One region of the Priestia sp. YIM B13552 genome, then DNA from elsewhere that is predicted to be linked to it. Evidence: a T-box and tRNA genes for the amino acid it is inferred to sense, from the RefSeq annotation. Region 1 holds a T-box; the other holds one or more tRNA genes.
The links. The T-box of region 1 lies ahead of pheS (phenylalanine--tRNA ligase subunit alpha). A T-box ahead of a tRNA ligase gene usually reads a tRNA of that ligase, here a tRNA-Phe.
Positions count from the first base shown of each region.

Region 2: it has a tRNA-Phe gene. The T-box ahead of pheS (phenylalanine--tRNA ligase subunit alpha) is inferred to sense a tRNA for this amino acid. The anticodon was not compared.

Region 1 covers NZ_JBHZOU010000002.1:1,020,676-1,027,915, forward strand. The annotation lists gene pheT (phenylalanine--tRNA ligase subunit beta) at 1-896, opposite strand, end outside; gene pheS (phenylalanine--tRNA ligase subunit alpha) at 910-1,944, opposite strand; T-box leader at 1,999-2,234, opposite strand; gene ACFX40_RS11325 (TrmH family RNA methyltransferase) at 2,283-3,047, opposite strand; gene sspI (small acid-soluble spore protein SspI) at 3,188-3,394, shown strand; gene ACFX40_RS11335 (M42 family metallopeptidase) at 3,452-4,537, opposite strand; gene ACFX40_RS11340 (dUTP diphosphatase) at 4,615-5,103, opposite strand; gene ACFX40_RS11345 (hypothetical protein) at 5,236-5,613, shown strand; gene ACFX40_RS11350 (DUF1294 domain-containing protein) at 5,632-5,892, opposite strand; gene rplT (50S ribosomal protein L20) at 5,953-6,312, opposite strand; gene rpmI (50S ribosomal protein L35) at 6,352-6,552, opposite strand; gene infC (translation initiation factor IF-3) at 6,574-7,077, opposite strand; ribosomal protein L20 leader region at 7,147-7,240, opposite strand, start outside.
Region 2 covers NZ_JBHZOU010000004.1:28,553-35,792, forward strand. The annotation lists gene dnaB (replicative DNA helicase) at 1-1,191, shown strand, start outside; gene ACFX40_RS17235 (adenylosuccinate synthase) at 1,379-2,665, shown strand; tRNA gene ACFX40_RS17240 (tRNA-Lys) at 2,834-2,906, shown strand; tRNA gene ACFX40_RS17245 (tRNA-Glu) at 2,922-2,993, shown strand; tRNA gene ACFX40_RS17250 (tRNA-Asp) at 3,029-3,104, shown strand; tRNA gene ACFX40_RS17255 (tRNA-Phe) at 3,109-3,181, shown strand; gene yycF (response regulator YycF) at 3,444-4,151, shown strand; gene walK (cell wall metabolism sensor histidine kinase WalK) at 4,158-6,065, shown strand; gene ACFX40_RS17270 (YycH family regulatory protein) at 6,056-7,240, shown strand, end outside.

The DNA.
Region 1 (7,240 bases):
AGTGTTACAAACTTTTCGCCTTCTGACGCGTGACGTACAACAATTTCTTTTGAACCAAGACGATCATAGTCAAAAGCATGCAGCGGCTGGCCGTATTCAAGCAAAATATAGTTGGTAATATCAACAACGTTGTTATGAGGTCGAATACCAGCTGCCATTAAACGCGTTTGCATCCATAATGGTGACGGAGCAATTTTTACGTTTTTCACAACGCGCGCTACGTAAAGCGGATTGTCTTCTTTTGCCTCTACTTTAACGGAAAGATAATCAGCTGCTTGCTCATCAGACGTTTGCACGTTTACTGACGGATACTTCACTTCACGACGTAAAATAGCAGCCACTTCATGTGCTACGCCTAACATACTTAAGCAGTCTGAACGGTTTGGTGTTAGCCCTAGTTCTAATACTTCATCGTTTAAGTTTAATGCATCTAGTGCATCCGCTCCTACTTCAGCATCGCTTGGGAACACGAAGATGCCTTCTTGATAATCTTTTGCCACAAGCTTGCTTTCAATGCCAAGCTCTTGAAGAGAACAAATCATACCGTTCGATTCTTCACCGCGAAGCTTAGCACGCTTGATTTTAAAGTTACCTGGAAGTACAGCTCCCACTTTTGCAACCGCTACTTTTTGACCTTGTGCCACGTTTGGTGCTCCGCACACGATTTGAACGATTTCTCCTCCGCCAAGATCTACTTGACAGCGGCTTAATTTATCAGCATTTGGATGCTGTTCACGTTCTACAACGTGACCAATTACCACTCCGCTGATGCCTTTATTTAAGTTTTCTACACCTTCAACTTCAATTCCACTTTTTGTGATTTTATCTGCTAACTCTTCTGCCGTTACGCCTGATAAGTCAACATACTCTTGTAACCAACGATAAGATACAAACATCGTAGCCCCTCCTTTATACTTGTTTAAATTGATCTAAGAAACGAACATCATTTGTATAGAAGTGACGAATATCATCCACGCCGTGTTTTAACATAGCAATACGCTCTACACCGATTCCAAAAGCAAAACCACGATATTTAGTTGAATCGTATCCAGCCATTTCAAGGACATTTGGATGAACCATGCCTGCTCCTAAAATTTCAATCCAGCCTGTTTGTTTACATACATTACAGCCTTTACCTCCACATTTTGCACACGATACGTCTACTTCTACAGACGGCTCAGTGAACGGGAAGAAACTTGGACGAAGACGAATTTCACGGTCTGCACCGAACATCTTTTTCACAAATACTTCAAGCGTGCCTTTTAAATCGCTCATACGAATGTTTTCGTCTACTACAAGACCTTCAATTTGCATGAATTGATGAGAATGCGTAGCATCATCGTCATCGCGGCGGTACACTTTACCCGGGCAAATAATTTTAACAGGTCCTTTGCCTTCATTCTTGTTCATAACACGAGCTTGAACAGTTGATGTATGCGTACGAAGAAGTGTTTCTTCCGTAATATAGAACGTATCTTGCATATCACGTGCTGGGTGACCTTTTGGCAAGTTCAGCGCTTCGAAATTATAGTAGTCCTGCTCTACTTCCGGTCCTTCTGCTACTTCATAGCCCATTCCTAAGAATAAATCTTCTACTTCTTCAACCACGCTTGTTAGCGGGTGATGCGTACCTGCTTTAACAGGGCGTCCTGGCAGCGTTACGTCGATTGTTTCTGAAGCAAGTTTACGCTCTACCTCAGCTGCTTCTAACGCCGTTTGTTTTTCTTCAATTTTAGATGCAATAGCTTCACGCACTTCATTTGCAAGTGCTCCCATTACAGGACGCTCTTCAGCTGAAAGTTTTCCCATACCGCGAAGTACTTCTGTGATAGGGCCTTTCTTTCCTAAATAAGCTACGCGTACGTCGTTTAATTCTTTTAAAGCACTTGCTGCTTCGACTTTTGCAATTGCTTCTTGTTGAAGTTCTTGTAAACGTTCTTTCATCACTTATTCCTCCTTTTAACGTAAAAAATGACAAATAAAAAAACCTCCTCCCAAAAAAGGGACGAGGATTAGTCGCGTTACCACCCTTGTTAACTATATACGCAGACGTATACAGTTCACTTCATTCAAGTTAACGGAATCTCCGGAACACCTTTACATCTATGTAAGATGGTCTAAGTGTCAACTCAAGAGGTGAATTCACTTATTACATTTATAAAAATGCTTTCAGTCACGGCATTTTCTCCCTGCATAAACGGACATAAGCTACTGCTCTCTTTCATCGTTTTTTACATATGTAACTATTGTATTATTATAGTGAAAACACGTTCTCGATGCAACTACATTCCGCGTAAATAATAAAGTAAGATTCCAGAAGCGATGGCAACATTTAGCGACTCGCTCTTTCCATAGATGGGAATGTACAGATTCTGATCCGTTTGTTCCAGCACTTTCTCGCTTACGCCGTTTCCTTCATTTCCTACAATCAGCGCAAATTCGTTTGAAGGTTTTATGTGTGTATAGACCTTTCCATTTTGTAGCGACGTGCCATAAACTGCTATTCCTCTTTCTTTTAACAGTGAAATCATTTCGAGTAAATCACCTTTTACAATTGGAAGATGAAAAATCGCTCCTTGCGTTGACCGAACGACTTTTGGGTTGTACACATCCACGCTGCCCTCTCCAACGATAATAGCGTCCACTCCGGCAGCATCAGCGGTTCGAATAATCGTACCTAGGTTACCTGGATCTTGCACCGCATCTAAAAGCAATACTTTCTGTGCTGTATGAATGATTTCTGCATGCTTCGTTTGAAAACACACAGCGATAATTCCTTGAGGTGTTTCGGTGTCAGATAATAATTTGATTATTGCTTCGTTGACAACGGTTATTTCAATACCGTCTATGTTCCACTGTGCTGGCACTTCGATCGATTGGCGTATAATTAGTTCCTTTACGCAACCCTCATTTTTGATAGCTTCTTCGACTAAATGAAAGCCTTCTACCATAAAAAGGCCCTGTTTATCACGGTCTTTTTTATTATGCAGCTTTTTCCACGCTTTTACCTGCGGATTTTTAACTGAATCAATTTGTTTCACAAACATAACTCCTTTATCTATATAAAAATAAATAGTTCGATTACATTTTGCTCAATAATCATTAGATAAGTTTCACTTTATTGTACATAGAAATCGCAAAGAAAACAAAAACTATTGGTAACTTTACGATAGCTGAGGTGAAAATGATGGATCTTAATTTACGAAATGCTGTTATTGCAAACGTTTCAGGAAACTCAAAAGAAGAGCTTGAAGCTACAATTTCTGACGCTATTCAAAGCGGCGAAGAAAAAATGCTCCCTGGACTTGGTGTTTTATTTGAGGTGCTTTGGGAAAAGTCTCCAGAATCAGAAAAAGAAGAAATTTTGACAACACTTGAAAACGGTTTAAAATAAATAGCCTTTTCCTCTGTACAGCAAAAAGCTCATTCTCCTAGGAGAATGAGCTTTTTTTTAATTATACGTAATTGCGTTAACCGTATTTCGGTCTAAGCGTTTAATTACTTCGGCAATTAATTTGACTGCATTTTCATAATCATCACGATGAAGCATCGCTGCATGAGAATGGATATAACGAGTTGCGATCGTAATTGAAAGTGCTGGAACCCCGTTAGCTGAAATATGGATAGAACCTGAGTCCGTACCGCCTCCAGCGATTGCATCAAATTGATATGGAATATTTAATTCATCTGCCACATCTACCACTGTATCTCGAAGTCCTTTATGCGAAACCATGGAAGCATCATATAAAATGATTTGCGGACCATCTCCCATTTTAGAAGATGCTTCTTTATCAGAAACACCAGGTGTATCTCCAGCGATTCCGACATCAACAGCAAATGCAATATCCGGTTCAATAAAGTTAGCGGATGTTTTTGCACCTCGAAGTCCAACTTCTTCTTGCACCGTTCCTACACCATACACAACATTTTCATGTTTTTCATTTTTTAAAGCTTTTAATACATCAATAGCGATTGCACAGCCAATACGATTATCCCAAGCTTTCGCTAGCAGCATCTTTTCGTTGTTCATAACCGTAAATTCGAAATAAGGCACAACCTGATCACCAGGTTTCACTCCCCACTCCGCTACTTCTTCTCTGCTAGAAGCACCAATATCGATGAACATATCTTTAATATCAACTGGCTTTTTACGAACTTCTGGAGGCAGGATATGAGGAGGCTTTGAGCCAATAATCCCCGTTACTTCTCCTTTAGATGTAACGATGGTTACGCGTTGAGCAAGCATCACTTGAGACCACCATCCGCCGACCGTTTGAAAACGAATAAAGCCGCGTTCATCAATTTGAGTTACCATAAAGCCTACTTCATCTAAGTGACCGGCTACCATAATTTTAGGCCCTTGTTCGTTGCCTACTTTTTTTGCAATCAAACTGCCTAGCCCATCCGTCGTTACTTCATCTGCATAAGGTGCAATATATTTCTTCATAACCTCACGCGGTTCACGCTCATTTCCAGGAATTCCTTTTGCATCTGTTAGTGCCTTAAGCATTGTCAATGTTTCATCTAACTTTGTCATATGGATTACCCCTTTCATATGTATACCTCTATTATAGCTAAAAAGAGGTTGAAGTAAAATTTCCCATCCCTTTATTTCTAGTATCCTTGTTCTTGGCGTTTAAAATTCACTTCATTTTTTGAGATGTATGCTTCTTCAATATGTTCAGCGGAAAAACCAAACATATCGCCAAGCGTCATGTAAGATACAAACATGTCCACATAGTTTTCTTTCGACTGATCCTGCTCGAAAGCTGCAACTTGTGCAAATACCTGTAAAAATTGTGCTGTTTTTGAATCACTTGCTTTTGCATTTGGTAACTCAGTTAAATCATCGTATCCTTTTTCAATCCCTAAAGAAAGGATAAAATGTACGCCGTCCACAAATTCTTCTAAAATAACAGCATCTTCAGCCGGAGGTTTGACGCTCCAAAATTTGAAGCAGCGTGTTTCGTTTGCCAGCTCTCCGATTTCGACAAGCAGTGCTAAAAGCTTTCTCGGAATCAAATCTTCCTTATGAAGCTCATGCTTATCCTCTATATGCTGATCCAGCTGGCGCTGCATGGTAAATAGCTGTTGTAAATTCAATGTAATCACTCCTGTAATTATGTATATCTTCTTCTTTTTAAACCAATAAAGAAATTATATCAAAAATCATGAAACTTTTTAGAAACTCGAACGTAAAGTAAGAAAACTGTGCCTTGTAAAGGAGGGAGCGTTATGTTTGTTATTGTTATCGTTCGCGTGTTCATTTTCGCGCTTGTTGCTTACACACTATTAAAGCTGGTTCAGCATTTTCGCAGTCCAAAGCGGAAGCTTGTAGCAGCTCAGGAACATCAGCAATTTTTTGTCGTTGATGAAAAAACGAATATCCGCAAAAATTTTCTACTAACGTATAAAGGTATTTTATTTGAAGGAGAAAAATACAGCAATCCCAATGAACCAGAATCTTTGTCAATTACAATGGTGTTAACAGATCCATCTCGGTTACACGAACTGCAAAAACAAGATTTCAAGCTGCTGGAAAGCCACGTACACGACATGTATCCAAATGCTCCTATTCGCTGGAAAAGCCCCGTTCGAGAATTTTTACACTGAGCACAAAATCATTTGTGCTCAGCTGATAACAAAAAAGAAAAGTAAGTCAAGAGCAGCAAGAATAGGAAAACCTACTGTAAACGATGTGTGCTTCGTTTTATGACGATAGCAATACATACCAATCAGTCCTCCAAGAGCTCCTCCGATAGCAGCTACCGTCCACAGTGTGCTTTCGGCAATTCGCCACTCATGTCTTTTCGCTTTTTGTTTATCTCTATACATCATTCCTACCCCTACGATATTAATAATAATAAAATAGGTAAGCAGCAGTTCATTCATGATATGTCCTCCAATAGCAAAAAAGCCTCATCATCTAAAGATGACGAGACTTTATATTCATTACTTATCTAAGCCTTTTTTAGCAGCAGTTGCTAATTCAGCAAATGCTTTTTCATCAGCTACAGCTAAGTCAGCAAGCATTTTGCGGTTAACTTCAATACCTGCTAATTTTAAACCGTGCATTAAACGGCTGTAAGAAAGACCGTTCATACGAGCAGCTGCATTAATACGTGTGATCCATAATTTACGGAAGTCACGTTTTTTCTGACGACGGTCACGATAAGCATACATGTGAGATTTCATAACTTGCTGATTAGCAACTTTATATAATCTATGCTTCGAACCGAAGAAACCTTTAGCTAATTTTAAAACTTTTTTACGACGTTTGCGTGTTACTGTACCGCCTTTTACGCGTGGCATAATTGTTTACCTCCTGTATTGTTTCTATCTCAACCCAAATTACTTAATGTTATCTAATAAGTGACGGATACGTTTGAAGTCACCTTTGCTTACTAAAGAACCTTTACGTAATTTACGCTTTTGTTTTGTAGATTTGTTAGCGAATAAATGGCTTGTGTAAGCACGAGCACGTTTTAATTTACCGCTTCCAGTCTTTTTGAAACGCTTTGCAGCGCCACGATGTGTTTTCATTTTTGGCATGGGGTGTTCCTCCTCGTTCTATTACTTTTCGTTTTTAGGTGCCAAGACTAAGAACATGCTGCGGCCTTCCATTTTAGGAGCCGATTCAACTGAACTTACATCTTCGCAAGCTTGTGAAAAACGTTCAAGTACTTTTTGGCCAATCCCTTTATGAGTAATGGCACGACCTTTAAAGCGAATAGACGCTTTCACTTTGTCACCTTTTTCAAGGAACTTGCGTGCGTTACGAAGTTTAGTGTTAAAATCATGTTCATCAATTGTTGGACTTAAACGAACTTCTTTTAAGTTTACAACTTTTTGGTTTTTACGAGCTTCTCTTTCTTTACGTTGTTGCTCATAGCGGAATTTACCGTAGTCCATAATACGACATACCGGCGGTTTCGCATTTGCAGCAACCATTACTAAGTCAAGATTTACTCGTGAAGCAATTTCTAATGCTTCATTTTTTGATTTAATTCCTAATTGTTCACCGTTTTGATCAATTAGACGAACTTCGCGAGCTCGAATGCCCTCGTTTACCATCATGTCCTTGCTAATAAGTAGCCACCTCCAAGGTTTAATGAGCGAATACGCTTGCTTAGACCGATTATTAACTCACACAAAAAAGTGTGAGTACATACTGCACCCACACTTCTATCGTTTTAATTAAGATACGATGTACCTGCTAACTGCTCTATGCGTCACTCAG
Region 2 (7,240 bases), on a different contig from region 1:
TCTGACCAAGGTGAACCGGTTGATTTGGTAACGGTAACGTCTGAATTAGCTGATCAAAAAATCTTAGAAGAAGTTGGCGGCGTATCGTATTTAAGTGATTTAGCTAACTCTGTTCCAACGGCTGCAAACGTAGAGTATTACGGTAAAATTGTAGAAGAAAAGTCGATTTTACGCCGTCTAATTCGTACTGCAACGCATATTGCTTCAGAAGGATATGCAAGGGAAGACGAAGTGGAAGTTTTATTAAATGAAGCGGAAAAAAACATTTTAGAAGTAGCACAGCGTAAAAACAGCGGTGTGTTTCAAAATATCAAAGATGTACTTGTACAAACGTACGATGATATCGAAGTTCTTCACAATCGAAAAGGTGACATTACAGGTATCCCAACCGGGTTTAGTGATTTAGATAGAATGACAGCAGGGTTCCAGCGAAATGATTTAATCATTGTAGCGGCCCGTCCATCGGTAGGTAAAACGGCTTTTGCCTTAAATATTGCGCAAAACGTTGCAACGAAAACGGATGAGAACGTAGCAATCTTCAGTTTAGAGATGGGTGCTCAGCAGCTTGTTATGAGGATGCTGTGTGCCGAAGGAAATATTGATGCACAAAGGCTGCGTACAGGCTCGCTTACAGCTGATGACTGGGGAAAGCTTACGATGGCAATGGGATCTTTGTCCAATGCAGGCATTTATATTGATGATACACCTGGTATTCGAGTAGGTGAAATTCGTTCTAAGTGTCGTCGCTTGAAACAAGAAGGCGGACTTGGGATGATTTTAATTGACTACTTACAGCTTATTCAAGGTAATGGACGAAGCGGAGAAAACCGACAGCAGGAAGTATCTGAAATTTCGCGTGCGTTAAAATCTTTAGCTCGTGAATTAGAAGTTCCTGTTATCGCCTTATCACAGCTTTCCCGTGGAGTAGAGCAGAGACAAGATAAGCGACCGATGATGTCTGATATCCGTGAATCCGGAAGTATTGAGCAGGATGCCGATATCGTAGCTTTCTTATATCGTGAAGACTATTATGAAAAAGATACAGAAAATCAAAATATTATCGAGATTATTATAGCCAAGCAGCGTAACGGTCCAGTTGGAACTGTACAGCTTGCCTTCGTAAAAGAGTACAATAAATTCGTTAATCTCGAGCGGCGCTTCGATGACGCAGGAGTGCCGCCTGGTGCATAAAACCTCTCAATATGAGAGGTTTTATTTTATTGTTATCGTATTCGTTCCGCAAAATACGATATATTTGTAATAACTTTTGTTAAATCGTTCGGATTTAATTGACTTTAGCGTGATAAATTGATACACTTATCCATGGTTAAATTATGTCGTAGTGAGCTGTTGCTTACTAAGCGGAGGTGCTTAAGATATGTCTTCAGTCGTTGTAGTAGGAACACAATGGGGAGATGAAGGAAAAGGGAAGATTACAGACTTCCTATCAGAAAATGCAGAAGTGATTGCACGTTACCAAGGTGGGAACAATGCAGGTCACACAATTAAGTTTAATGGTGAAACTTATAAGTTACATTTAATTCCTTCAGGTATTTTTTATAATGACAAAACGTGTGTAATTGGAAACGGTATGGTTGTCGATCCAAAAGCGCTTGTTCAAGAATTAAAATACTTACATGATCGCGGTGTAACAACAGAAAACTTACGTATTAGTAACCGAGCTCATGTGATTCTTCCATATCATTTAAAATTAGATGAAGTTGAAGAAGAACGTAAAGGTGAAAATAAGATTGGTACAACGAAGAAAGGTATTGGACCAGCTTATATGGATAAAGCAGCACGTGTTGGTATTCGAATTGCCGATTTACTAGACCGTGAAGTATTTGAAGCAAAATTAACACAAAACTTAGCTGAAAAGAACCGCCTTCTTGAAAAAATGTATGAAGTAGAAGGCTTTACATTAGAAGAAATTTTAGATGAGTACTATGATTATGGTCAACAAGTTGCAAAATACGTTGTTGATACATCAGTAGTATTAAATGATGCGTTAGACGAAGGACGTCGTGTACTATTTGAAGGCGCACAAGGTGTTATGTTAGATATCGACCAAGGAACATATCCATTTGTTACATCTTCAAACCCAGTAGCGGGTGGAGTAACAATTGGCTCTGGTGTAGGTCCATCTAAAATCAAACACGTTGTAGGTGTATCAAAAGCGTATACAACTCGTGTTGGTGACGGTCCTTTCCCAACTGAATTAACAAACGAAATCGGTGATCAAATCCGTGAAGTAGGACGTGAGTATGGTACAACAACTGGTCGTCCTCGCCGTGTAGGTTGGTTCGACAGTGTAGTTGTACGTCATGCTCGTCGCGTTAGCGGAATCACAGATTTATCTTTAAACTCAATTGATGTATTAACGGGAATTGAGACATTAAAGATTTGTGTAGCTTACCGTTATAAAGGGGAAGTTATGGAAGAATTCCCTGCTAGCTTAAAAACACTTGCAGAATGTGAACCTGTATACGAAGAGCTTCCAGGTTGGACAGAAGATATTACGGGTGTGAAAACATTAGATGAGTTACCTGATAACGCTCGCCACTACTTAGAGCGCGTGTCTCAATTAACAGGTATTCCTTTATCTATTTTCTCTGTAGGTCCAGATCGTACACAAACAAATGTATTACGTGGTGTATATAGCTAAATAAAAAAGGTTAGCTCCTCGTGAGCTAACCTTTTTTATTTATAATTGGTGCTTTGTTAACAAGATTTTTAAAAAAAGCTCAATAATAAAAAGAAAGTTTTAAAAAAACTATTGCATTCATATTAAATATCATGTTATTATAATAAGCGTCGCTAAGAGATATAACATGAGCCATTAGCTCAGTTGGTAGAGCATCTGACTTTTAATCAGAGGGTCGAAGGTTCGAGTCCTTCATGGCTCACTTTTGTTACAACGTGGCCCGTTGGTCAAGCGGTTAAGACACCGCCCTTTCACGGCGGTAACACGGGTTCGAATCCCGTACGGGTCATTTTTAATATTTTTAATACATAGCATATAGACTGAGGTCCCGTGGTGTAGCGGTTAACATGCCTGCCTGTCACGCAGGAGATCGCGGGTTCGATTCCCGTCGGGACCGCCATTTTGGCTCGGTAGCTCAGTTGGTAGAGCAAAGGACTGAAAATCCTTGTGTCGGCGGTTCGATTCCGTCCCGAGCCATCAAAAAGCATGACTTTATTTAAAGTCATGCTTTTTTCTTTTATTTACATTTAAAAGAAAACGTTATTTGCTTTGTATCTCTTTTGTGGTAATATATTACTTTTGTATTTAGAGATGGTTGAAAATCATATATCTTCATGTATAGTAGAGGATGAACTTGTGACGTTTCAAGGGTTATCAAGTATAATAAAACTACGGTATTCAAACAGTATGAATACTATCTTTTATATTTTGCTTCAACTAATAAAGGAGAACGATGATCATGGATAAACGTATTTTAGTCGTAGATGACGAAAAGCCGATTGCAGATATTTTAAAGTTTAATTTGCAAAAAGAAGGTTACGAAGTATTTTGTGCTTATGATGGCGTAGAAGCACTTGAAAAAGTGGAAGAAGTACAGCCTGAAATGATTTTATTAGATATTATGCTTCCTCAGAAAGATGGAATGGAAGTTTGCCGAGAAGTGCGCAAAAAATATGATATGCCAATTATCATGTTAACAGCAAAAGACTCTGAAATTGACAAAGTTTTAGGTCTAGAATTAGGTGCAGATGATTATGTAACTAAGCCATTTAGTACGCGTGAATTATTAGCACGTGTAAAAGCTAATTTACGTAGACATCAACAGGTAGCTGTTCCAACGGAAGAAAGCGAAACGAATGAAATTACGATTGGAGCACTTGTTATTCACCCAGATGCTTATATCGTGTCTAAGCGCGGAGAAACGATTGAACTGACTCACCGTGAATTTGAGCTGCTGCATTATTTAGCGAAGCACATTGGACAAGTCATGACGCGTGAACACTTGCTTCAAACTGTATGGGGTTATGACTATTTTGGTGATGTGCGTACGGTAGATGTAACAGTTCGAAGATTACGTGAAAAAATTGAAGATAATCCAAGCCATCCAATGTGGATTGTAACAAGACGTGGAGTAGGCTATTATTTACGCAGCCCAGAGCAGGAGTAATTTTAGATGAAGAAAGTAAGGCTCCTGCAATCTATTCATTTAAAGTTTGTATTGATTTATGTGCTGCTTATTTTAATTGCGATGCAAATTATTGGGGTCTATTTTGCACGACAATTAGAAAAAGAATTAGTTAACAACTTTCGAACGTCTCTTCAAGAGCGGACAGACTTGCTGACGTATAACATTGGACAAGAAATGGTGAAAAATCGTGATGATGATTCACCCACTCTTGAGGAAGACTTAAAGACTATTTTACGAGATTTTGCTTCAAGACCCAATTTAGCTTCAAATGATATGAATGACATCTCTGAAGTAAGAGTCATTGACCAAAATAGAAGAATCATTGCTACATCGAACTCAAATCCTCAACAGATCATAGGTAAAAAGACTAATGATTTAGCGATTACAAATGCGTTGTTAGCAGGAACGAACTCTGATAATGTATTTGTTGATCAAAGCGGACAGCGAATTAGAGTTATGATACAGCCTATTCGTTTACAGGATAAAGTAGGTGCCAGTCAATCAAATTCAACTAATAAAAATGGAAAAGTTCAGTCTAGCGAAGAAATCTTAGGTGCTATTTACTTAACAGCTTCCATGGAGCCTGTTTACGATCAAATGAGTAATATCAATCAGATCTTTAAGGCAGGTACAGTGATTGCTCTTTTTATTACAGCTATTTTAGGCGTGTTTTTAGCTCAGACGATTACTCGTCCAATGTCTGAAATGAGAAAACAAGCACTTGAGATGGCCAAAGGGAATTTTACGAGAAAAGCTAAGGTATACGGGTATGATGAGATTGGTCAGCTAGCTCTCACGTTCAACAACTTAACAAGAAAGCTTCAAGAAGCACAGGCAACTACAGAAGGGGAGCGCCGTAAGCTTAGCTCGGTATTAGCTCATATGACGGACGGCGTTATTGCGACGGATCGAAAAGGAAGAGTAATTTTAATTAATGATCCAGCTGCAGCTATGCTAAATGTTTCACGTGAAACGGTTTTGTCTGACCCAGTTGTTTCCCTATTAGATCTTGAAGAAACGCATACGTTTGAAAGCTTGCTCGCTAATCAAGAGTCATTAATTTTAGACTTTAGTACAAAATCGGATCCTTTTATTTTAAGAGCTACCATTTCCGCTATTCAAAAAGAGACCGGTTTTATTAACGGAATTATCATTGTCTTGCATGATATTACAGAGCAGGAGAAAATTGATCAAGATCGCCGAGAATTCGTAGCGAATGTTTCACATGAATTGCGTACGCCGTTAACAACGATGCGCAGTTATTTAGATGCGCTTGCAGAAGGAGCATGGCAAGATAAGGACTTAGCTCCAACATTTTTAAATGTAACGCAAACGGAAACAGAACGAATGATTCGTCTCGTTAACGACTTGCTTCAATTATCTAAGCTAGATAGTCAAGACTACCGATTTAGTCGTGACCCAATCAATTTTGTGAAGTTCTATCATTACATCATTGATCGCTTTGAAATGACAATTGAACAAGGTATTTCGTTCGTGCGCGACTTGCCAAATGAAGCAATCTATGTCGCTATCGATCAAGATAAAATTACACAAGTATTAGATAACATTATTTCCAATGCAATAAAATATTCACCTGAAGGCGGAACCATTACGTTTTCAATTGCTCAGCATACGCATGAAATTGTTGTGAGCATTAAAGACCAAGGTATGGGAATTCCAAAATCAAATTTAGCTAAAATTTTCGAACGCTTCTATCGTGTAGATAAAGCACGAACGCGTAAATTAGGCGGAACAGGATTAGGGCTTGCTATTGCCAAGGAAATTATTGAAGCACATGATGGACGTATTTGGGCAGATAGTCAGGAAGGAAAAGGAACAACGATTTACTTTACTCTTCCGATTGAAAGTGAGAATGATGACGAATGGGAATGAGATATGAACATATCAAAACGGCCATCTTAGTTGTTCTCGTCGCTTCCAGTTTAATTATGACGTATCATATATGGACGTATCAGCCTTCTTATAAGGTCATTTCAAAAAATCAACATTTGCAGGAAGTTGAAGTGAGTTCAAAAAGTAAAATAGAAGATCATATTCTTCCAACAGAAGTTCTCTATCATCGAAACGATAATCACTACATGTCTCACGACGAAGATGATGTAAACAAATGGGTAAATGAAATGAAAAAGTGGAAATTTTCGAATGTGACGGACGTGTCGGATGCTATTTCTCCTGATGGATTTTTAAATTATGTCCATGGAAGTAATTCTATTGAAGTGCTGTATCCAGACGCGCTACCTTTGAAAACGTTTCAACAGCTTTTTTCATTTTCTCAAACGTCTTTGCCTAATCAAACATTTGACCGTGTACTCATTAAAATTAAGCGTACACCTTCCTTTTTCGTGAGCGTGTATCTTGTGAATTATGAGCAAAAAAAGATTTATTCGGTTACAGTCAAGAATTTGGCCAAAGATGATATCAAAGAATTAGAAGATAAAATGAAACGTACGTATGCCCCGAGCTTTGTATATAAAGAAAACAAAAATCGGTATATTTTCCTTCCGGAAAATAATATCACGATGAATAGTGAAGTCTACTATACGAGCATGAGGCATTTAGATATTGAAAAATATAAAGAAGCGCTTTTTAACAACCCAGACTATGCACGGAAAGAAACGTCTACAAACCGAGATGTCTACACCGAAGGTACAAAGGTGATTAATGTTAATACGAAGACAGATGTGATGGAATATGTGAATCTTGTAAATTCCACGACCGAAGTAATGGAAGATTATAATTTAATAAATCGCAGCTTTAGCTTCGTTAATGACCACGGCGGCTGGACGGAATCTAATTACAGGTTCAACAGCTGGAATCGTATTACAAAAGAAATTAGCTACCGTTATTATAAAGATAACTATCCAGTGTACAGCAATCAGGGAATGACTGAAATATATCAGAGATGGGGAAATGCGGAGATTTTAAATTACCGTCGTCCTCTTTATCGTTTTGTGAGAGTACAGGATTCGAGTGTAGAAAAGCTGCAGTCATCTCAAAAGGTGATTCAATTAATTGAAAAACACCAAAACTTTGACCCGAATCTGTTA